3 regions of the Sporosarcina koreensis genome follow, and region 2 is predicted to be linked to each of the others. Evidence: riboswitches for the same ligand, from Rfam matches in the RefSeq annotation. Region 2 holds a riboswitch; each other region holds the start of a gene.
The links. Region 2 has a riboswitch for preQ1 ahead of ACFPTP_RS17930 (QueT transporter family protein). Riboswitches for the same ligand answer to the same signal wherever they lie in the genome.
Positions count from the first base shown of each region.

Region 1: linked by a shared signal. The riboswitch ahead of queC (7-cyano-7-deazaguanine synthase QueC) and the one ahead of ACFPTP_RS17930 (QueT transporter family protein) in region 2 are both predicted to bind preQ1.
Region 3: linked by a shared signal. The riboswitch ahead of queF (preQ(1) synthase) and the one ahead of ACFPTP_RS17930 (QueT transporter family protein) in region 2 are both predicted to bind preQ1.

Region 1 covers NZ_JBHSNP010000024.1:6,040-13,734, forward strand. Annotated here, with positions in the region: gene ACFPTP_RS10525 (ABC transporter ATP-binding protein) at 31-786, opposite strand; gene ACFPTP_RS10530 (ABC transporter permease) at 788-2,419, opposite strand; gene ACFPTP_RS10535 (Fe(3+) ABC transporter substrate-binding protein) at 2,486-3,556, opposite strand; gene queE (7-carboxy-7-deazaguanine synthase QueE) at 3,715-4,425, opposite strand; gene queD (6-carboxytetrahydropterin synthase QueD) at 4,422-4,844, opposite strand; gene queC (7-cyano-7-deazaguanine synthase QueC) at 4,841-5,506, opposite strand; PreQ1 riboswitch class I at 5,514-5,557, opposite strand; gene ACFPTP_RS10555 (type IA DNA topoisomerase) at 5,686-7,695, opposite strand, start outside.
Region 2 covers NZ_JBHSNP010000029.1:428,259-435,953, reverse strand. Annotated here, with positions in the region: gene ACFPTP_RS17940 (glycine betaine uptake BCCT transporter) at 1-292, opposite strand, end outside; gene ACFPTP_RS17935 (helix-turn-helix domain-containing protein) at 559-789, opposite strand; gene ACFPTP_RS17930 (QueT transporter family protein) at 839-1,324, opposite strand; PreQ1 riboswitch class I at 1,331-1,375, opposite strand; gene ACFPTP_RS17925 (hypothetical protein) at 1,582-2,598, shown strand; gene ACFPTP_RS17920 (SRPBCC family protein) at 2,676-3,092, shown strand; gene ACFPTP_RS17915 (DMT family transporter) at 3,159-4,037, shown strand; gene ACFPTP_RS17910 (CPBP family intramembrane glutamic endopeptidase) at 4,211-5,101, opposite strand; gene ACFPTP_RS17905 (hypothetical protein) at 5,144-5,707, opposite strand; gene ACFPTP_RS17900 (hypothetical protein) at 5,700-6,557, opposite strand; gene ACFPTP_RS17895 (hypothetical protein) at 6,625-6,825, opposite strand; gene metG (methionine--tRNA ligase) at 6,997-7,695, opposite strand, start outside.
Region 3 covers NZ_JBHSNP010000026.1:4,291-11,985, forward strand. Annotated here, with positions in the region: gene pssA (CDP-diacylglycerol--serine O-phosphatidyltransferase) at 1-351, shown strand, start outside; tRNA gene ACFPTP_RS11645 (tRNA-Ser) at 437-524, shown strand; gene recQ (DNA helicase RecQ) at 704-2,482, shown strand; gene ACFPTP_RS11655 (queuosine precursor transporter) at 2,638-3,279, opposite strand; gene queF (preQ(1) synthase) at 3,295-3,792, opposite strand; PreQ1 riboswitch class I at 3,887-3,930, opposite strand; gene ACFPTP_RS11665 (MFS transporter) at 3,966-5,123, opposite strand; gene ACFPTP_RS11670 (diaminopimelate dehydrogenase) at 5,279-6,262, shown strand; gene ACFPTP_RS11675 (M42 family metallopeptidase) at 6,338-7,426, shown strand; gene argF (ornithine carbamoyltransferase) at 7,653-7,695, shown strand, end outside.

The sequences.
Region 1 (7,695 bases), on a different contig from region 2:
AGTCCCTTGTATTGTCTTTCAGTCGTTTCGTCAAGCGTTAATGAGTTCTTTTAGAGGTAGTTCCTCTTCAGGCAATAACTCGATATTACCTTCAGCGTCTGTTGAACTGCCCAGCAAATCGCAAGGACGTCCAACTTGGTCGATTACGCCATCTTTGATCTTCACGATCCGATCGGCAAGTACGTGTGCATCGTTTTGATTGTGTGTCACGAATATTGCAGTTGTGTTCGCTTTCTTTAAAATCCGGCGAAGGTCTTCACGTATTTTAACAAGGAGTTCGGTGTCCAGATTGCTGAATGGTTCATCCAAAAGAATGAGTTCAGGTTGTGGTGCAATTGCACGTGCAAGTGCCACACGTTGTTGCTGGCCACCACTTAACTGATGCGGATAGCGTTTTTCATAATCTTCAAGTTCGACGAGTTCCAATACTTCCTTCACCCGTTTCAACTTATCTTTCCGACTCATTTTAGGGAGCCCGAATGATATGTTATCTCCAACAGTCATATGCGGAAAAAGTGCGTAATCTTGGAACACCATACCGATGCCGCGCTTTTCCGGTTGGACGAATGCATGGCTGTCAAATATTTTTTTATCGCCTAATGTAAATGAACCGGCTTTTGGCATCTCAAGCCCTGCAATCAGTCGAAGAATCGTGCTTTTCCCACTTCCACTTCGCCCGAGTATAGAGATCACTTCACCCTTGTTGATTGAAAGTGTGAATGATTCGACTGCATTAGCTGATGAATTTGAATAAGAGAAACTCATATTTTGTATATCGATGAACATATCATTCCGACCCCTCTCCAAGCAGTTTGTTAAAGACGAATATTGCAATTGCACTGACACCGACTATGAGCAAGGAAGCTTGAGATGCCTCCATAATTTTTTCATCACTTGCATATTGGAACGCCTTGGTAGCGAGTGTATCATAGTTGAACGGCCGCAAAATGAGCGTCAATGGGATTTCCTTTAAAATATCGACAAAAGTGAGGATGAATCCGCTTAGTATTGCGCCTTTCATCATCGGAATATCGATTTTGAAAAATGTACGCATGCTGCTTGCACCTAACATACGTGAGGCATCACGAAAATCCGTGCCGATTTTCGTGTATCCCGATTCAATCGAATTGTACCCGATTGCGAAAAATCGTATGATATATGCGCTTATTAGCATGACTAGGCTGACACTTAAAACGAGTGCGGAGTCCACTCCTAAAAATAAATAGACAGGTGCTAGATACTTATCAATAGCAATAAAGGTCGTAACGACTGCCACTGCAATGACCGCACCAGGTATCGAATAACCAAGGATCGTTAATTTCGGCAATACTTTTGCAAACTTATGCTTTGTTATCCGGCTGAAATTCCCAATGACGAGGGAGAACAAGATGATCAGCATTGCGGCTATCCCTGCAACAATGATCGAGTTTTTCGTGTATGTCAGCACTTCCTCCATCGGAACTTTGCCGAATGTGAGTACAACCCAGTCCAGCAACTGCAGAACTGGAATTAGGAATGCAACGGTAAAAATAAGTAATGTATACGCGGTTGCCATCGCTGCCTTTTTCCCAGTTAATTTGACGAGCGGCAGCGGTCTAAGTTTTGTTGAAGAGAAACTGTATTTTTTTCCACCACGGAGAAGCCACTCGATGACGAGAATGAAAATAACGATGCCCATGAGGCAAGCAGCGAGCTTAATGGAAGAATCCAAGTCGCCTAGGCCAAACCACGTCTGGAAGATGGCAGTACTGAACGTTTGAATGCCAAAGTATTTAACAACACCATAATCATTTAACACTTCCAGTATGACTAGGCTTACCCCGCCAATAACGGATACACGCGAGATGGGAACGACGACCTTCAGGAAGATTTCCAGAGGGCTTTTCCCAAGTGTCCGTGCACTTTCAATAAGAGATGCAGCTTGATTGGATAAGAAGATTCTGGTGATCATATAGACATAAGGATATAAAAATAACGTATAAATGAAAATCGCGCCAGGGACATTCATAATATCGAAATAGGCTTGATTCACTGTCATATCAAAATGATTTCGAAGTGTCTTCTGAATGACGCCCGTATAATTAAGGATGCCGTGATACGTATACGCGCCAATGAATGGCGGTATCGATAATGGCAAGATGAGCGACCACTTCATGAAATTACGAAGCGGGAAATCATATTGTGCAATCAGCCAAGCAAGGCTAAGGCCAATTGCAATGGTGAAGATTGCTGTAAAGAATACAAGAGTGAGCGAAGACTTAATATAGTTTAGAAGCATGAATTCACGAATATGCCCCCAATTTTCACTTGCGGGTGTAAAAATGCCTGTAACAATCGATAAATTTGGCACAAACAGTAAGATAATAATGAGTACCGCACCGATTGTCCAACCATTCACGTTTGCAATTCGCCTATTCATGACCAAACCCATCCTTTACCTTTTCCACAATAAACCCCTACCGCAAAAGTGGCAGGGGGCAAGTTATTATTTCCAACCTACTTCGTTAAAAATCATGATTGCTTTTGCATTATTTTCACCAAGAACTGTAAGTGGGATGTCCTGTTCCTTAAATTCACCCCAAGATTTTAGAAGTTCCGCTGGTTCAACATCTGGGTTTACCGGATATTCGTAGTTTGCTTCAGCAAATGTAAATTGTGCTTCTTCGTCAGTAAGGAATTCAAGAAGTTTCAATGCGTTGTCCGCGTTTTTCGAACCTTTCACAACACCAGCCCCGCTAATATTGACGTGAGTGCCAGTCGTTTCTTGGTTCGGGAAGAAGATGCCAAGATGCTCTGCCACTTTTACCTCTTCAGGGTCTTGGGAGTTCAGCATTTGGCCAAAGTAATAAGTGTTCATGATCGCAATGTCTCCGATGCCTGCAGCAATGGCCTTCGCTTGGTCGCGATCGCCGCCTTCCGGATTGCGTGCCATATTGTTCACAATGCCTTGTGCCCATTCTTTCGCTTTTTCCTCACCGTCGATGTCGATGAAAGAAGCTAACAGAGATTGGTTATACACACTTTCCGAAGAACGGACGAGTACCCGGCCTTTCCAAGCATCGTCTGTGAGCGCCTCGTAAGTTGATAGCTCCTCAGGTTTCACTTTATCTTTATTATATACGAGAATCCGTGCGCGTTTCGTCAAACCGACCCACATATCATCAGAATCACGGAATTTTTCTGGTACTTGTTTCGCTAATATGTCACTTGACACTGCTTGAAGTAATCCTTGCTCTTTTGCGCGGTACAATCTACCGACGTCTGCCGTTAAGAAAAGATCGGCTTTTGTAGCTGTTCCTTCACGTTTGATCCGCTCAATCAACTCATCGGCTTCACCTTTGATGATATTCACTTTGATGCCTGTTTCATCCTCGAACTTTTTGTACAGTTCGTTGTCGACGTCATAATGTCTGCTTGTATACAAATTCACTTCGGCTTTTTCGTTAGCCTTCTCTTTTTTATTATCTGTTGCATCGCTGCTTTGCTTCGTACCATTCCCACATGCCGCAAGAACGAGTAGCAAAGAGGCGAGCAGGAGCATTAAACTTTTTTTCAAGTGATTTTCTCTCCCAACTAGTTTGTTTATGTTGATAACGATTCTCAATCTCATTACTAATATAAAGTGCGGGAGCATAAGAGTCAACAGATATATGTGAAATATAATGAAAAAGTCGATTCCGAAAAATGGAGTCGACCTTTTCATAAGATATTATTTTAAACGCCGCGCTTATTCCCCCACACAAGGGCATGCAATTGCGGCAACACTTTCACATCATTCATGACGGGAGAAGCAACAGCCAAATCGATAAGCCATTCAAACCGTTTCAATAAATTGGATACAAGATAGGCGTCATCTGTGGTTGTTGTGTCATCGTTACCCACTTGTAAATAGAAAGGGACCGTTGGGTAACGGAGATGGACATCTTCCGCAAATTTGAAATCTGTTTCATCAAAAACAACGATCTTCATACTTGCATTTGCATCTGTCAATTTCTCCATGAAGCGATCCAGTTTGACGAAATCCGTTGTCATTTTTGAGCTTGGTGGTTTTGGAGAAAGCGTGATGTCATCGATGTTCAACAACCAATCTTGCCAAAACGTTGCTTGCGTCTCGACTGCAACTTTCCAACCTTCTCCATGGCAAAGATCGACCAGGTCTCCGATGCCTTTATGCAAAGCGGGATTTCCGCCTGAAATCGTTACATGCGAAAAGGACTGGCCGCCGATTGATTTCAGTTCATCGATAATGTCTTGCTGCTGTTTCGAAACGCTTTTGCCAGTGCCGTCCCATGTAAAACTGGAATCGCACCAAGCACAAGAATAATCGCAGCCCGCCGTCCGGACAAACATCGTTTTTTGGCCAATCACCATTCCCTCACCTTGGATTGTAGGGCCGAATATTTCCATTACAGGGATCTTCATCATAAATCCTCCTGTAACGGACGATAGACAACATAGCTCGTCGGCGTTTCCCGAACAATCACTTGGAGGCACGCAGGGCGATTGTCTCTTGTACGGAGAACATCCTGAATGGATTTCCAAATTTGTTCTGCCAATCGTTCAGTTGTCGGAAAGGTAGCTTGGAACTCAGGATGATCATTCAATACGGTATGATCATATTTTTTATGAATAAGATCTTTCAGTTGTTTGAAATCAATCAAAAAACCGAGCGGATCCAGCTCATTTCCTCCGATGGTGACATTAACGAAGTACGTATGCCCATGCAACACTTGGCATTTTCCTGCTTCTTCATCTGGAATGAAATGCGCAGCCGAAAAATGCATATCCTTGTTTAATTCAAATCGAAAGTCGTGTTGTACTTGCGGATAAAATTGCTGCATCATTTAGCAGCACCTGCAGTCTTTCGTGCTTGATACGCCGCAAGCCCTTCATTGCGCAGCACACATGCAGGACATTCTCTGCAGCCTGTGCTTGGAACGCCGTTGTAGCAAGTGAGCGTTTTCGACTGCACAAAATCGAGCGCGGCAAGTTCATCAGCCAGCTCCCATACTTCAGATTTATCTAGCCACATTAACGGCGTATGGATGACAAAGTTTCCATCCATGGCCAAATTCAATGTCACATTTAACGATTTAATAAAATTGTCGCGGCAATCAGGATAACCGCTAAAATCCGTCTCACTCACACCGGTAATCAAGTGTCGTGCGCCGATCGCATCGGCGTAAACCGCCGCGAAAGATAGAAACAGATGATTTCGTCCGGGTACGAACGTTGACGGCAATTCGCCATCCACTTCCGTGACTTCGATATCATCACGTGTTAGCGCATTGGCTGATAACTGGTTAATCAAATTCATGTCCAGCACTTTGAACGATACGCCAAGTTCTTCCGCGATTTTTCTGGCACATTCGATTTCATCCGAATGCCGTTGTCCGTAGTCGAACGTCACTGTTGCGACTTCCCGGAAGTTTTTCAATGCCCAAAATAGGCATGTCGTACTGTCTTGGCCGCCACTAAAGACGACGACCGCTTTTTCATTTTTCATTTTACATATCTCCTTAGTTTTTTATAGAGGGAGTTTGCGAACCTCTTTTGTTGAACCTAGTTCATAATAACATAGGCGAGTGGAGATGGGGGAAGGCGGACAAAAAACGGTTAAAAAAGAAATTGGCTGACATGAGTCCGGTTTAATACCGTCTTCACATCAGCCGAACAGCTACTCTTTTATTTTTGAAACACCAAATTCAGTTTTCCGTTTTCCAATGCAAGGCTTGCATCGAACTTATTGCCGTTATTGGCGGTGAAGCCTTTGATCGTATTCGTTTTTCCCTTCGTGCAAAGGAGCTTCACTTGCGCAGGTGTCAGTTTTTTCTTCAAGAAGATGCCCGGCAACGTCTGTTTACAGCCATTTTTATAGTTGCTGCATCCGTAAAATCCTTTTCGGGCTAGAATCATCCCATTTTGACATGCGGGGCATGGGGCGACCTCCACCGCTTGATAAGAACCGCGCGATTTCGATTGCCGTGGCGGAACCTTCGACGCATCAATCGGCTTTGCTTCCAACTGCTTCGGCACGTCATCCAACAGCTTCGCGATGAACTTCGAAATATTATCGAGGAAATGCTGTCCGCTTCCTTCACCATTGCCGATTTTTCGCAAATACGTTTCCCACTTCGCCGTCATTGATGGACTGGCAAGCAGATTCCCTTCAATCGCCTGGCAAAGCACGCGACCTTTCTCTGTAATCGATACAATATTTTTAGACACGGTAATATAGCCATGCTTTTTAATCGTCTCAATGATACCGCTTCGGGTCGCTTCCGTCCCAAGACCCTCGATTTCTTTCAAAATATCCGTTTCCTCTTTGTCCTCGACAAGCTTTCCACATGTTTTCATCATCGCAATGAGCTGCCCTTCCGTGTATGGCTTAGGGGGCATCGTCTTGCCTTCCTTAATGCCGATATCGGATTGGACTGCTTCTTGCATGCGCAGTGGCGGCAAAGCAGGATCCTCTATTTCATCCTTCGACCGTTGGAATAAAGCCTTCCATCCCAAATCCCTTTCCGTTTTGCCAGTCGTAAAGAACGGCAATCCATTCACATCCGTCGTCACTTTCGTCTCAGTGTACAAATAATCAGTATGGAACATGGCGAGCGTCGTACGGACGACTTCCTCATACAGATTCCGCTCGAGCGGCGACATCCTGCCAAGAACTGCTTGTGTCGGCACTTTCTTCGTCGGGATGATCGCGTAGTGCTCCTGTACCTTCGAACTGTCGACATACCGCTTCTTCGGAGCAAGAGAAGCGACAGGGAAGGGGTGCCCGATCAGCTGTTGGTAATCGCCGACTTGATCCTTCAAGTACGCAAATTCATTCGGCGTAATATGGCGCGCATCCGTCCGCGGATAGGTGACAAGCTTCTTCTCATACAAGCCTTGCATCGTCTTCAACACGTTCGCAGGGCTCATCTTCCATCGACGGTTCGCCGTCGCCTGCAACGTAGACAAGGAATGGAGCTGCGGTGGCGGCGTCCGTTTATCGGTATGTGTGACAGAGGTGATCACGCCTGGCGAATTCGGTTGGATTCCATGCTTCGCGAGCAGTTCCTGTATGATCTCCCGTTTCGGCTCCTTCGCTTTTGCTTTGCCTTTATACGTACCGTGTTCTGCTTTGAACGTCGCTTCGACTTCGAAAAACGGTTCCGATACAAATGTTTCAATCTCGCGCTGCCGTTGATAAATCAAGTACACTGTAGGCGACTGTACGCGGCCGATCGGAAACACTTCCTGAACCCCTTTCGCTTTCAATAGAAGTGTATAAAGCCGGGAAGCATTCATCCCGACGAGCCAATCGCTGATCTGCCGGGATTTCGCCTCTTCATACATCTGCAAATCCTTACGGTTGTCCCGTAAGTTCGCAAATCCTTTCCGCACTTCATCGACTTCAAGCGAATTGATCCAAAGCCGCTTGATCGTCTGATTGCGGGCGCCCGTTTGATAATAAATGCTGTAGAAGATGTTCGATCCTTCCCGGTCCACGTCACACGCATTGATGACCGTATCTGTTCCGCGGATAAGCTTCTTCACAATCTGAAACTGCTTGAACTTCCCTTTCGCCACCTGGAACTCATACCGTTCCGGTAAAATCGGCAGACTCCCGAGCGACCAACGTTTCCAAGCGGGATTGTATGCATGCGGCTCTTTCAACTCGACCAAGTGGCCGACGCCCCATGT
Region 2 (7,695 bases):
CGATTCCCATCCCGGCAGAGAAAAGCATCGCAATCCAGGTGATTGTTGAAAATGATGGACGGTCTTCGTCCCGCCCTAATCGCACTTTGCCGAATGGGCTGAAAATGAAGAAAATGCTGAGCACTAGAAGAAAAGAAAGCAGAAGCATGTAATACCATCCGAATGAGGATGATACGAATGATTTGATGGAATTTGTGACGGTTTCAAAGCTTTCCGCCGCTATCACTCCATATCCAACAGCCAATATGATCAGGCCAATTGTTATATAAAATACATTTGATATTTTTCGCATGTTTCCCCCTATGAATAATGGATTTTTGAAACGACTACAAACTATACCAATCATGTAGCGGGAAAGCAAAGGGAGTAAAAATGTAAACACTTACACAAATAGCGTATTTTATTTTTTTATTAACACTTACAAAATGCATCCCAAAGGTGCCTAGTAGAAATAAAAAGAAACTTTCGAATTCGAAATCCAGCTCGCATTGAATAAAAAAATTGTGTCTTTTAGACTACGGCGCATCCCTGGTTTCAGTTTACCCTTTATTAAGGTTTTTAATCTTCATCCTTGATATCGCGGTCGGGTGGAATCGGTTCATTCAAATAGTCTTCGATTTGTCTTTTTACAAATTCCAGTTGGTTGAAATAGTTGGCGAATTGATCTTGATTGATGAAAAACTGCTCGCCGTCATGAACGGATCGAATGCGTCCTTCCCATACATACTTCCGGACTTGCTCGACGGGCATACCCAAGTATTCTGCTGTTTCTTCTATCGTCATATACATTTATAAATTCTCCTTTTATCGAAAAAAAGAGGCGACAGTGCGCCTCTTTTTAAATCAGTTTATCGAACTGAAGTCGTTTATTCAATTCAGCCATAATTGGTATGCCGACTGCCATGACGACGAACTCGCCGACCGCGACGAAAAGCCATGTCAATAAGAACGGAAATTCCAGCGCGATGTTCAATTCCCAAGCGATAAGGAACATCGTAAACGTGAATACCAATGTATTGAAAAACATCCGTTGGTATAGCCCTTTAATGAACTTAGCGGAGAGGATTGTAATCGATAGTGCAAGAACGGATTGCCCGACACCGAATACAAGATCGATCGGCCCAAGTTCTGAAAAGAGCAAGTTGGCGATAAATACGCCCAATACGACACCGACGATGTATTTTTTATTGAACACAACGAGATGATTGAACATCTCCGATAGACGGAACTGGATGTTAGTGAACCCGAACGGGGCAATCAAAAACGTCACAGCAACATACAACGCAGCGATAATCCCGCTCGTTGCCATCATTTTTACTTTCATATTCATTTCTCCTTAGTTTTTTTTCGTGGGATGGTTACGAACCACGCGGCAAAAAGCCTACCTTATAGTGTAACATAGCAAATTCTACCCTTCAATATCTTTTTCCAATTGAAAACGTTTGGAGTGCAACAGGCGGAGCACGACGAGTTCTCATACAAAAGTCCATTCTTCCACTTTAAATCTATTGAAACAAATGGGGCGTTAAGAACGTATCAATACTAGAAGTGTTGAATTGAGTACAAATAGGGGGATAGGGAATGAGGAGACTCTTACTGGGAATCGTTTGCGTAGCAGGTATACTTGGCGGTTGCACGGATCGGTCAAACAGTGATCAATCAAACACAGATCAGACCAAAGAAATAAACGAACTAAAAAAGCGGATCGAGCAAATTTCATCGGAAAAAGAAGCTCTTGTAAATACAATTGAGGAAGAAAGAGAAGCGCTTGAACTAGCAATGAATCAACAAGTGAATAATGATTATTCGATGATTGTTGCAAAAGATATTGAGAAATATCCGAAGACGCTTTATAAATCAACCACGTTGGATCTGGACGGGGATGGGGAAGATGAAATAATCGAGTTATATGTGAATGCAGGAAAAATGGAAAATGGGCTCTTTGCTTGGGATGACGGACAGAGCTGGTTGTTGGTCGTGAAAGACGGCGAGAAAACGTATCCGCTTTTTGATGAATTTGTTCAGAACGGCTCAATAGAGTTTAGTACAGGAAGATTTAACAAGAAACCAGGAATCGTAATGATTATGTCGTCTCATTCCGATCGGAAGGTGCAGAAATTCACCTACGATGAAAATGAAAATGGCTATCAGAAAGAAACCTTTTATAAGAAAGAAAACACGAATAATGTGGATAACGAGCCGGCCTCCTATGCCTTTTTCAACGATGCATTTGAATTGATGGACCTGGCTTTTGCAACGAAAACATTATCTGTTCTAGAAGCCGGTGAGGAGACGCATAAGGAAGAAGATGAAAGAAGGCTGATCATTGAGCCGATCTTAGCTGATGTTTATAATGCCCGAGGATTGCTGGAAATGGTTGCGGAGTTGAACCCGGAGCTGAATGTTTCTTTAGATGGCGCGATTGACCTGCTGAACAAAATGATAAAAATACCACCGACAGTTGAGCAGATGGATCAATTACGAGCCATTCATGATGTATTCAAAAGTATCGAAACGGATGAGCTTATCAGTAAAGGGGAGAATCAGATTCATCCCGATGTTCAGGAGAAGCTTCAAAGAATTCATTTCATTCCTTAACGAAAATGCAATTCCGAAGTGGTTGATGCTAAAATAATAATAGGATAAGCCAGTTAAGAATTAAGGAGAGAAGTTAAATGTCTACAACACAAATCAGAAAAAACATCGTTATCAATGCTCCAATCGAAACAGTATGGCCGTACGTTTCAACGGCGGATGGAATTGGCGCTTGGTTCATGCCGAGCGACATGGAACCGGTCGAAGGGAAGGAGTTCACCTTGCAAGCGGGTCCCTGGGGCGAATCGCCATGTAAAGTGACGGAAATCCAACCGCCGAACCATTTTTCATTCGTCTGGGGCAAGGATTGGCAAGTCCATTTTGAACTGAAGGAAGTCGATGGCGAAACCGAATTGACCTTCATTCATGCCGGCTGGGAGGATGGCAAGCAGACCGAGTTCGGCGAATCGCATGACATCGTTCGACCACGCATGTCCGAAGGTTGGGATGGGTTATTGGCAAAGCTGAAAAACACGATTGAATCAACAGCAAAATAATTTAGAGAATTCATACACCCTCCTTCGATATCATGATATATTCAATATATCGGGGGAGGGATTTTTTTGTCACAGCGCATTGCATTCATAGTTGTCTTATTAGGGGCGATGCTTTGGGGAACGACCGGCACCGCACAAACATTCATGCCACAAACGGTACACCCTTTGGCGGTCGGTGCCTCTAGGCTCGCTGTCGGCGGTTTCACATTGCTCATCATTATGCTTATTCTTCGGAAAATCGATTTTCGGAACTGGCCGTGGAAAGCGACGATTTTTTCAGCATTGGCGATGGCAATCTTCCAATATTGCTTTTTCACGTCAATCCGCTTAACGGGAATCGCCATTGGAACGGTTGTCGCAATCGGAAGCGCGCCGATGTTTTCGGGGCTCATCGAGTGGCTGATTCTCAAAGTACGCCCGACGAAAATATGGCTGACGGCAACATCGCTTGCCATTGTCGGATGTGTATTATTGTTTTCGAATAAAGAAGGGTTGGTTGTCAATCCGGTAGGCGTCACGTTATCCCTTTGTGCCGGCCTATTGTTCGCCTTCTATACGTTATTTAATAAAGAAGTATTGGAGAAAGCGGACGCGATTCCCTCAGTCGCCGTCATTTTCTCGGTGAGCGCAATTATGCTTATGCCATTTCTTTTCATTTTTGAAACGGACGGATTGTTAACGCTTCCCGGTATATCGACAATGATCTATCTTGGAATTGCCACGACAAGCGTCGCGTATATTCTGTTTTCCACCGGCTTGCGGCACATCCCTTCGTCATCCGCGGTGACGCTCTCACTTGCTGAACCGCTCACTGCCGCGATTTTAAGTGTGTTAGTCGTCGGGGAAAGGCTCGACTTTATTTCATGGTCAGGAATCGCGCTCCTCTTAGGCGGAATCCTCGTATTAACGCTCAGCGGACGAAAAGAAGAGGCTGCCATAAGCTAGGCAGCCTCAAGGTTTTCAAAAGACGCATAAATAGCTATAGAAACGCATAAATCGTTCCAATCACGCATAAAACGCCACAAAAGCTTATAAATCATTCCATACGCGCATAAACTTCCCCAAAAGTCCATAAACCGCTAAATTCGCTCATAAATTAAGAAAAGCACGCATAACGCCTACTCCGCCTTCATCCTCACATAAAGCCTCGTCCCAAAAAATCCTAAAATAATTAACAACGTCGCCAGTAAGCCGCCTTCCAATCCGAACGGTCCGCCCGTCAGCCACGTATTTCCATCTTCAATAGAAACATTATAAATCCCATGCGGAGCTGTGCCGCTAACTGCAAATCCGAAAACATTCCCTTGAAAGTAATTCCACGTTATATGGTAACCGATCGGCAGCCATAAGCTTTTCGTCGCGTCAAACATATAGGCGAATAAAATGCCGACCAACGCGATATTGACCAAGCCCAATAGGCTGACGTTCGGATTCGTGCCGTGAACCAAACTGAACACGACGGCGGAGACGACATAAATGAGCCATTTGGGATTCCCGCGCCTCTCCATCGTCGACATGACATAACCCCTGAAAAACATCTCTTCAAAAAAGCCGACGAGAATGAATAAGACAAGAAACGACAATGAGTACACTGTGAACTCGGGTTTCGTGAACGAATTAACCATGTCCACATTTCCGGAAGCCAATAGAATAAAGAAAATGACCGCGATCGAAACTGCCCCAAGCAGAAGGCCGAACCCTAAATCTTTCAACGGCCCACTGAAGCCCAGCTCTCTCAACGTTCCTTTATTGACAAAGCGCCATAACAATACCGTCGCGAGCATGCCGCCGACTGTCCCGCCGCCTTGCGTCAACAGGAAAATCCATGGGTGCCTGTCGAACGTGGCCATAATATCCATATTGTAATTTCCGTCTTGGAACGGGAAATCGGCGATCGCTAGCAAAACGCCTCCCGGTATCGCGAAAATCTGCTGCGCAATGAACATCGCTAAAAATGCTAAAAAGATGATCCATCCAGCGCGTACTTGGTTTGAATTGTTTTTGAACAAATGATAACCCCCTTGTTTCTAACTTAATGCTGAAAATAAGTTTCAAATGAGTGTATCTATATGCAGTTGCTTGGGGCTGACGCGCCGGATGGCACCGATTAAAAGTAAAAACAGAATATCCATTATGACAACAGCTATACCGAAAACTAATAAAGTGATCGCGTCCGAATCGTTTCCTGGCATATTCATTGAAAAAGACATGATGGCCAGTGTGATAAGATGGATGGCCGCGAAAAATGTGAATGTCGTATTTGTCCGATTTTGCAATGCCTGATCGCCGACTACTTTTACGACATCCTGCAATAAAACAAATAAGTAATACGCTGTGATCAGTTTGAACGCTGAAAGCAACAGAGCGTAGGTAGTCCAGCCCGTTGAAAGTGCCGGATCAGAGAGATTCACAAATACAGAAGGCACTGATACAAGCATGCCAATGAATCCGACAATCATCGCCTTTTTCGCCTTCGGAAAGACATCCACGAGCCTAGAGCATCCGGCATAGATCAAATAATAACCAACAGGGTCCATCAACAGATCGATCATGACATGAAGTCGGAAAAAGATGAAAAGGTATCCCCAAAACATATACCGCAACGCTTTATTCACTCGAAACCCTCCCTGTCTTTTCCTCGATGATTCGGTTCACGTCATCTTGTGTTACATACGGAAACAGATTGTAGTGAGCATAGTTTGTGAAAGGTTTTCCATCCGCTGTTGTTCCAGATATACGGATGGCGAATGCGAAAGGGTTCACAAAACTTTTTTCTTTAAAATCGACTCTCAATGTCACAGATTTATCCTTCTCTAAATGAATCGGAAGTTTGAGGGAATCCAGCGGTTGTTCTGTTTGTTTGCCGCTGATCGTGAAGAGGAACCAGTCTTCAATCGGTTCATTGAAAGGGAAATCGATCTTCTCGATTGCCAACGGCTCGGTTGCTCGGAATGTATCCCAACTCGAACCGTCATTGCTGCCTCCGCTGGATGGTTGCTCTAACGCTCTACTATCGTCATTCGCATAAAACCTATTTGGATGGATGATTACTTCCCCGATGGCCGCGGTTGATGATCTTCCGTCTGAATAAAACACGGCCATTTCATTGAATGACTGTTTCTCCGTATTATCGCTGAATGACCGTAATTTGACGGTTATGCTTCTCAGTTCTTGATGTCTAAAAGTGTCAATCGCATGAGGGGCGGTGGTATCCGTATAGAAGTAGTCACCTTGCGGAAAGCCTTCGACATCACCTAATCTTATGTAATTGATATGTGAGCGATCATTTTTATTCGCCAAGTAGTAGAAGGTGACATAGTTATGGTCGTTTTCATCCGTAGTCGTTTCAATATAATGATCCAGAAAAATAGGCTCCTCCAACTGGTTCGAATGTGCATATAATGAATTCACAATCCAACTGATTGCAATAAGTCCGAGTGCTACCCAAAAATAACGTTCTTTCACGTGATTCCTCCTTCCAACTTTTCCTTTGTCAGTATATTGTCTCAAACGGAAGGCGAGATTGCACCAATTATTTGGAGGAGGGGAGTTTCCCACCGACTCTCAGCAAGTTACCACCGACTTGGGCGACTTTACTACCGACTCTCGGCAGGTTACCACCGACTTTCAACCGAATACCACCGCTTCTCGCCTCGTTACCACCGCTTCGGCTCACTTTATCACCGCTTACACCGCTGTTATCACCGCTTAGAGTGAGTTTATCACCGCTCAACACGACTTTATCACCGTTCGCCCATTTTTTAGGCGTTTCTTTACAGCAAACGAGCGATTTTTTCTAGTTGCTAACTTATTTTCGTACAAAAATAAGTTTATCACCGACTCGCTACAATCCTCCTCCAATTTCAAAAGAAAAAGCCCTCTCAAATGCCGAGAAGGCCAAGAATTATTTAACCCCTGCAGATTTCTCCTTCAACCGTTCCAACTCCACATCAATTTGCGCAACATCAATCCGCTCAAACAGCGGCTTCACATCAACCAATGCTCTACCCCCAATTTGAATCTCATTCCATTCAAATTTCCTAACCCCCAACATCCTCCCGACTTCCTCACTCGAAAACGGCAGGAAAGGGGAGAGGAGCTGCGCCAAGTTGGCAATAATGTACACACAAGTCGACATCGTCCGCGCGCATACTGCTTCGTCCTCCTTGATCTGAATCCAAGGCTTCTCATCATCGAAGTATTTATTAGCTTGTCGGATAAAATCGAATATCGTTTCAATCGCTTCTTTAATATGTCCAGTCTCGATACGCTCGCCAACAATTCGGTAAAGATCCACAATGGTCTTTTTTATTTCCCCATTAATCTCCGCAACCGGCGTAACCCCATCATACGATTTCTCAATAAACTTCAACGTCCGGTTCACGAAATTCCCATACGCGCCCAACAGTTCGGAGTTATGACTATAAATGAACTCCCGCCATGAAAAATCTGCATCCCTGCCTTCTGGGGCGTTCGCGGTCAGAAAATAGCGCACTGAATCCGGATGATAACGTTCCAAAATATCCGGCACCCATACCGCCCAGTTCTGGCTCGTCGACAATTTCCGCTTCTCCAATGTCAAATATTCATTGGAAATGACACG
Region 3 (7,695 bases), on a different contig from region 2:
CGGCACTTTCATTCCGAGTCGTTGTTTGGCAAAGAACTGGATTCACTAAGTGATATTGTATCATTCGGAGTAGCCCCGGCGCTCCTGATTTATATGACTGATTTGTCTTCGATGCTTTGGGTAGGAATTGCCGCGACTGTTTTTTACATCGCCGCGGGGGCCATCCGACTTGCACGTTACAATGTCAAGGAGTTTGACGGAGCGTTTTACGGAGTGCCTATTACAGCGGCTGGTGTTTTATTGACATTATCCTATTTTCTAAGCCCTTATATCGGACCTCCATTTTTCGTCATTTTAATGGTTGTCCTTGGCTTGGCAATGGTGAGCAATGTTCGGATTGCGAAAGTCTAAGCGACCGTAAACGTAATGGGATTTTTATCAGAACATGAACTTTACATCTCCTTTTTTGAGGCGTATAATTTAACTTGTCTTAATTGGAGGCGTACCCAAGAGGCTGAAGGGGGCTGACTCGAAATCAGCTAGGGCGTTCACGCGCCGCGGGGGTTCAAATCCTCTCGCCTCCGTTTGCTTTTTTGATCGTAAGCTCTCACATGCGGTTTTTCCGTATGGGGAGCTTTTTACATATCATTCAATGGTGACATGACCGAATGTCTGTTATTCTATAGGAAAGGCTTCGTCTGGAGTAAGCAAGCTGGAAAAAGCGCCGACAGTAGGTGCTTTTTTCTTTGACTGAATGAAAGAGGTGATTCCGATCGAAAAAATTACTTCCGTCTTATCTTCCTATTTCGGTTTTTCTTCCTTCCGAACAGGTCAAGATCAAGCGATCCAAAATGTGCTTGACGGAAAAGATACGCTCTGCGTCATGCCGACGGGCGGAGGGAAATCCATCTGTTATCAGGTTCCTGCGCTTGTCATGGAAGGCACAGTTCTAGTCGTATCCCCGTTGATTTCCTTGATGAAAGACCAGGTGGATGCCCTTCATCAAATTGGTATACCGGCAGCATACATCAATAGTACATTGTCGACAGAGGAATACTTCGGGACTGTTGAAAATGCTTTGGAGGGAATGTACCGTCTGCTCTACGTAGCCCCTGAACGATTTGAATCTCCCTCGTTCATCCAACAAATCAGCAAAATGGATATTCCGATGATTGCAATTGATGAGGCACACTGTATCTCGCAATGGGGACATAATTTCAGGCCGAGTTATAGGATGTTGAGCAAAGTCGTATCCTCCTTTGAACGAAAACCGGTCGTGTTGGCTTTGACAGCAACCGCAACACCTGCTGTGAGGGAAGATATTTGCGACCAATTGCACATCGAGCATGAAAATACAGTGATGACAGGCTTTGAGCGAAGCAATCTCACCTTTTCTGTTATTAAAGGGCAGGACAGGGATAAGTTCGTCAAAGATTATGTCAAGAAGAATGAAGGGGAAGCTGGAATCATTTATGCCGCCACCCGTAAAGCGGTCGACCAGATCCATGCAACGCTTGAGAGGAGCGGAATCGCTGTTGCAAAATACCATGCCGGCCTTTCGGATGTTGTCCGGCAATCGGAGCAGGATCGCTTCCTTATGGATGAGGCGACTGTCATGGTGGCGACGAATGCATTTGGGATGGGTATCGACAAAAGTAATATACGGTACGTCATCCATTATCAAATGCCGAAAAATATGGAAAGTTATTATCAGGAGGCTGGCCGTGCAGGGAGGGATGGCCTTGACAGTGAATGCACCCTGTTATTTTCTTCCCAGGACGTCATTACGCAGCGGTTCCTCATTGATCAATCGCAGGATCAACATCGGATTCCTGCGGAACTGGAAAAGCTGCAGTCGATGATTGATTACTGCCATACCGAATCATGTCTTCAAAAGTTCATCATTACGTATTTCGGTGAGAAGGACGTGCAGGATTGCGGTCGATGTGCAAACTGTACAGACACCCGGGAAAGTTTTGAAGTGACAGTTGATGTGCAAAAAGTGCTGTCCTGCGTCATACGTATGGGTCAGCGTTTCGGCAAGACGATGATTGCCCAAGTGCTCACAGGCTCACGGAATAAAAAAGTGCTGGAGTTCGGTTTCGATAATTTGACGACATATGGTCTGATGAAAGAACGGAATGCGAAAGACGTTTCCGATTTCATCGAATTCATCATCTCCGAAAACTATCTGGGCGTGGAAAACGGACAATTCCCAATCATTTATGTCACCGAGCAAGGCAAAGACGTATTGACCGGCAAAATCCAGGTATACCGGAAAGGGACTGTCGAAACGAAGCAGATCGCGAAAGACGATCCGCTATTCAACCAGCTACGTGCCCTTCGCATGAAGCTTGCCCAAGAAGCGGGCGTTCCGCCATTTGTCGTCTTTTCGGACAAGTCATTGCGTGATATGGCAGCGAAAATGCCTCTTTCGGAAGAGGCGTTTTTAGAGGTCAACGGTGTCGGGGCGGCGAAGTTGGAGAGATACGGCGAAGCATTCATGGAAGAAATCAAATCCTTTTCTGCTCAAATGAGTTGAATAAATGCAAAACAGGTGAAGGGTCGCAACAACGATCCCTTCACCTGTTTTTTTATTTGCATATTAAATTGGAAACTTCTCGTTTATGGCCATGAAGTTTTCAATACTCTTTGTTAACTTCTCGTTCCAGGCCAAAGAGTTCTCGTTCCCAGGAATCAATTTTGCAAAGAAATCGCTTGGTCCGTAATTTCGGGTTCCTTTTTCCTGCATAATGACACTAACAGATAAACAATCGGCGTATCCAAAATAGCGATGATGAATTTGAAAACATATTGGCTTGCGATCATTCCTAACAAAGCGCCAATCGGCATCGTGCCAGCAAATGCGATGGTAATGAAAATCGTCGTATCGACGAGTTGGCTCGCCATCGTAGACACATTATTCCGGACCCACAACTTTTGATTGCCATGCTTTCTTTTAAGCCTGTCGAAAATGGTGACATCCAAGTTTTGGCTGATAAGATATGCAGCAAGGCTCGCAATCGTCACACGGAAACCCGCGGTGAATATCGTTTCAAACGCTTCCTGATGTTCATAAAACGGAGCAGCCGGCAACTGGATGGCGATCCAAATGAATCCTATCGAGAAAAGCTGCGCAATGAATCCTGTCTGGACCGTCTTTCTCGCAGCATCCTTTCCGTATGCTTCCGTTAACACGTCCAAGATCGGATATGTGCACACATAGATGACAGCCGCTGCAGGGATAACAATCCAGCTTCCGATGCTCATCAACTTGACTGCAACAATATTCGATAATAGTAAAAGTCCGACGAAAATCCCGCTTAAATAATAGCGCATTTCATTGTTTCCTCCTCATCGGTTATCAATCTTTTCAGGGTACATGTCATGATTCATTAAACGATGTTCCGCCATTTTTTCATATTTCGTGCCAGGTTTTCCATAGTTGCAATAAGGGTCGATGGAAAGTCCGCCACGCGGAGTGAACTTGCCCCAAACTTCGATATAGCGCGGACCGATCAGCTTTATCAAATCATTCATGATGATGTTGACGCAGTCTTCGTGAAAATCGCCATGATTGCGGAAGCTGAACAAATAGAGCTTCAATGACTTGCTCTCCACCAATTTCTTATCCGGGATGAAGCTGATATACATCGTCGCGAAATCCGGCTGTCCTGTCATCGGACAAAGCGAAGTGAATTCGGGACAGTTGAATTTGACGAAGAAATCCCGTTCCGTATGCATATTATCGACCGATTCCAAGATGGATGGATCGTACTCATATGCATATTTAGTATTCTGATTTCCAAGCAACGTTAAATCCGTCAATGTGTTTTCATCTCTTCCAGCCAATTAAAAAACCTCCCCATGAAATTTGTCAGGGAGAGGCCATAGGAACAGAAAAAAAGAAAAGCCATGTCGCTAAAATGGACATGGCTTGTTTCCGTCATCCATAGTTTTTTATAGAGGGTCGCTATGAACCTCTCCCGAACAGGGTTATTCATTTCGTGTAAAACTTTATCCTATCACGGTTCTTCTGTCAATAGCAGACTCCTTTTCATTCCGAGAATCGTATAAAGGGCGACACTCAGTAGAATGATGCCGGTGAGCATGAACGCGCCCCTGAATGTCAGATCCAAAAACCCGATCAGGCTGGAGCCTGCGACGACCCCAATCGAAAAGAATGCATAGAAATAGCCGTATGCCTTCCCTCGGAATTCCGGAGACGATGAGTCGATGAGCAAAGAATTGATGGAAGGGAAAAGGAATGCAAAACCTATTCCGTAAAGCGCCATTGCTATGTAGAGGAACTTCAGCTCCGTAACTTGACTAAGAAACAGCATGCTCAAGCCCATCATCGAAATGCCGAATGCCAATGTGATCATCGGGCGCACTTTATCGAAGATGCGATTGATCGGCAGCAGGAAAATCAGAATGGCGACGATGCCGAATGTGCTGAGCAGCATGCCTGTCGCTTTCGTATCAAAGCCTAATGCCTCTACCTTTAATGGCAGGACCAAAGCCAAAACACCTTGGGAGAACATAAGGAAGAAAGCACCGGCGAATGCTCGGACCATGCCAGGGTGTCTGAACAAATATCTCACCCTGAAATGCTTCGTACCCTCGACCTTTTGCTTTTTTACGAAAGAAACGGAGCGGAGCAGGAAAAATGCTGATATCGCAAGGATGAACATGATGACGCCGTTCACTGTCATGATGAAAGGGGCGCCTGTTTTTGAAGCGACAATTCCGCTATAGGCAGGTCCTATGATTGCTGCCATTCCTACAAAGGCACCTGAAATGGCAACACTTCTGCCTCTTTTTGATTCTTCGGCGCGGTTGGCGAGGAATGTAAACGCTGCGGGGACAATCAGCCCTTCCATAAAACCATGGACGAAGCGGATCCCTAGAAGGGAAACAGGCCCAATTGCGAATGAATAAAGAAGTAGTGAAATACCTGATGCAAATAATCCTATAAGCAAAATGACGAACGGTCCTCTACGGTCCGTCATGAATCCGGAAATGACATTCCCGATTGTATTTGAAAATGAATACATCCCGACAGCCAATCCTGTCATGAAAGAAGAAGCTCCCAAAGATAGTGCAAAAGGGCTCATGATCGGCAGTTGCGAGAATAAATCAAAGAAGGAAAAAAAGACGATTGCATAAACGAATGCGCGCATGTGGAATCCTCATTTCAATTAAGTTGAATCATATTCTACTTTACCATGGATGCCGAAATAGGCAAAAGGACAGCTTGTGAACAAAAGAATAATTAGCAAAAATTATGGCGAAACGATAAAATGAGAGAATACTTGCAGAGAGAGGGCTGGTCATGATGGATACGAAAATCAGAATAGGTATCGTAGGATACGGAAATTTAGGCAAAGGCGTGGAATCGGCAATTGCCCAAAATGATGATTTGGAGCTGGCAGGGGTTTTCAGCCGGAGAGAGCCGGGGGACTTGAAAGTGAACAGCAACGCACCTGTTTTACGATTGAATGAAATTGAAAAACATGTAGATGATATCGACGTACTGATTTTATGCGGCGGCTCGAAAAACGATCTTCCTGAACAAGGGCCGGCGCTTTCGAAGCTGTTCAATACGGTGGATAGCTTTGACACACACGCGAAGATTCCTGAATACTTTGAGGCGATGGATGCATCGGCTAGACCGAATGGAAAAACGGCCATCATCTCTGTCGGTTGGGACCCGGGTCTGTTTTCCATCAACCGGCTTTACGGGGAATCGATCCTTCCTGAAGGTGCGACGTATACGTTCTGGGGAAAAGGGTTGAGCCAAGGTCATTCGGATGCCGTTAGGAGAATCGAGGGAGTGAAGGGCGCCGTCCAATATACGATTCCCGTCGAGTCGGCGGTCGATAAGGTGCGCAACGGATCGCAACCCGAGCTGACGACGCGTGAAAAGCATACTCGTGAATGCTTTGTCGTATTGGAGGAAGGTGCCGATGAAGCCGAAGTGGAACGTGCTATCGTCACGATGCCCGACTACTTTGCAGATTATGATACGACGGTAAATTTCATTACCGAACAGCAATTGAAAGAAGAGCATAGCGCAATGCCCCATGGCGGTTTTGTTATCCGCAGCGGGAAAACAGGGGAAGCGAACAATCAAGTAATGGAATTTTCATTGATATTGGACAGCAATCCTGAATTTACATCTAGCGTCCTAGTCGCTTACGCGCGTGCAGCTTATCGGTTGAATAAAAGTGGTGAAGCTGGCGCGAAAACCGTATTCGACATCGCACCTGGACTCCTTTCTCCTAAGAGTGCGGCGCAGCTTAGAAAAGAAATATTGTGAGTGTGAAAGCACTTCCAATGTTGCCATTTTTCATCTATACTAAATTTGAAGTTTTTATTTAGGAGGTCGAAATATATGTCGAAGATGGATGATACGCTGATCATGCTGAAAGATTTGACGGACGCGAAGGGAATTCCCGGAAATGAGCGTGAACCGCGTGAAGTCATGAAGAAATATATTGAGCCATTTGCCGATGAAATTGAATACGATGGACTCGGTTCTTTAATTGCCAAAAAGAGCGGCGATGGGAACGGACCAAGAATAATGGTAGCTGGCCACTTAGACGAAGTCGGCTTCATGGTGACGAAAATTGACGATAAAGGATTCATTTCCTTCCAGCCGGTAGGCGGATGGTGGTCGCAAGTCATGCTTGCCCAACGTGTAACAATCGTTACGCGCAAAGGGGATACGGTGACAGGCATAATCGGTTCGAAGCCTCCACATATCCTTTCCGCTGAAGCCCGGAAAAAGCCGGTGGACATTAAAGATATGTTCATCGATATCGGTGCGACTTCGAAAGAGGAAGCGATGGAGTGGGGCGTGCTGCCTGGCGATATGATTGTTCCGTATTTCGAATTCACAGTCATGAACAATGACAAATACTTGCTTGCGAAAGCATGGGATAACCGCATCGGCTGCGCGATCGCAATCGACGTCATGAAAGCGTTGAAAGATGAAAAACACCCGAACATCGTGTTTGGCGTCGGTGCAGTGCAAGAAGAAATCGGCTTGCGCGGTGCAAAAACGGCTGCAGCAAAAGTGAAGCCTGATATCGGCTTTGCTGTTGACGTAGGTGTTGCAGGAGATACGCCTGGCGTAACTTCAAAGGAATCGACGAGCAAAATGGGCGACGGGCCGCAAATCCTGCTCTATGATGCATCAATGGTCTCCCATAAAGGATTGCGTGATCTTGTCGTCGATACAGCTGAAGAACACGGCATCCCTTACCAATTCGAAGCGATTCCGGGCGGAGGTACAGACGCAGGCTCCATCCATGTAAGTGGAAACGGAGTACCATCCTTGGCGATTTGTATTGCTACACGCTATATCCATTCCCACGCGGCAATGCTGCACCGCGATGATTACGAAAACGCAGTGAAATTGATTGTGGAAGTGATCAAGAAACTGGATCGCGAAACTGTCGATAACATCATTCTTCAATAATGATTGGAAAGATCGTTCCTGAAAAGGTGCGGTCTTTTTTTATACATTAAGTTGTGTATAAATGCATATTGGTGAATTCCTTATAAATGAATAGAAATCCATAATTAAAGCATACTTCTGACTGACTAAAGTTTTTCTGTGTATTCATATTAATTCATTTGACTTTATAAATATGCATACATATAATAAAGCATACAAACCACATTTCAGGATGGAGATGATCGTTATGGTGAAAATGCATATATCTACATTAAAAACTGCGAAAAAAA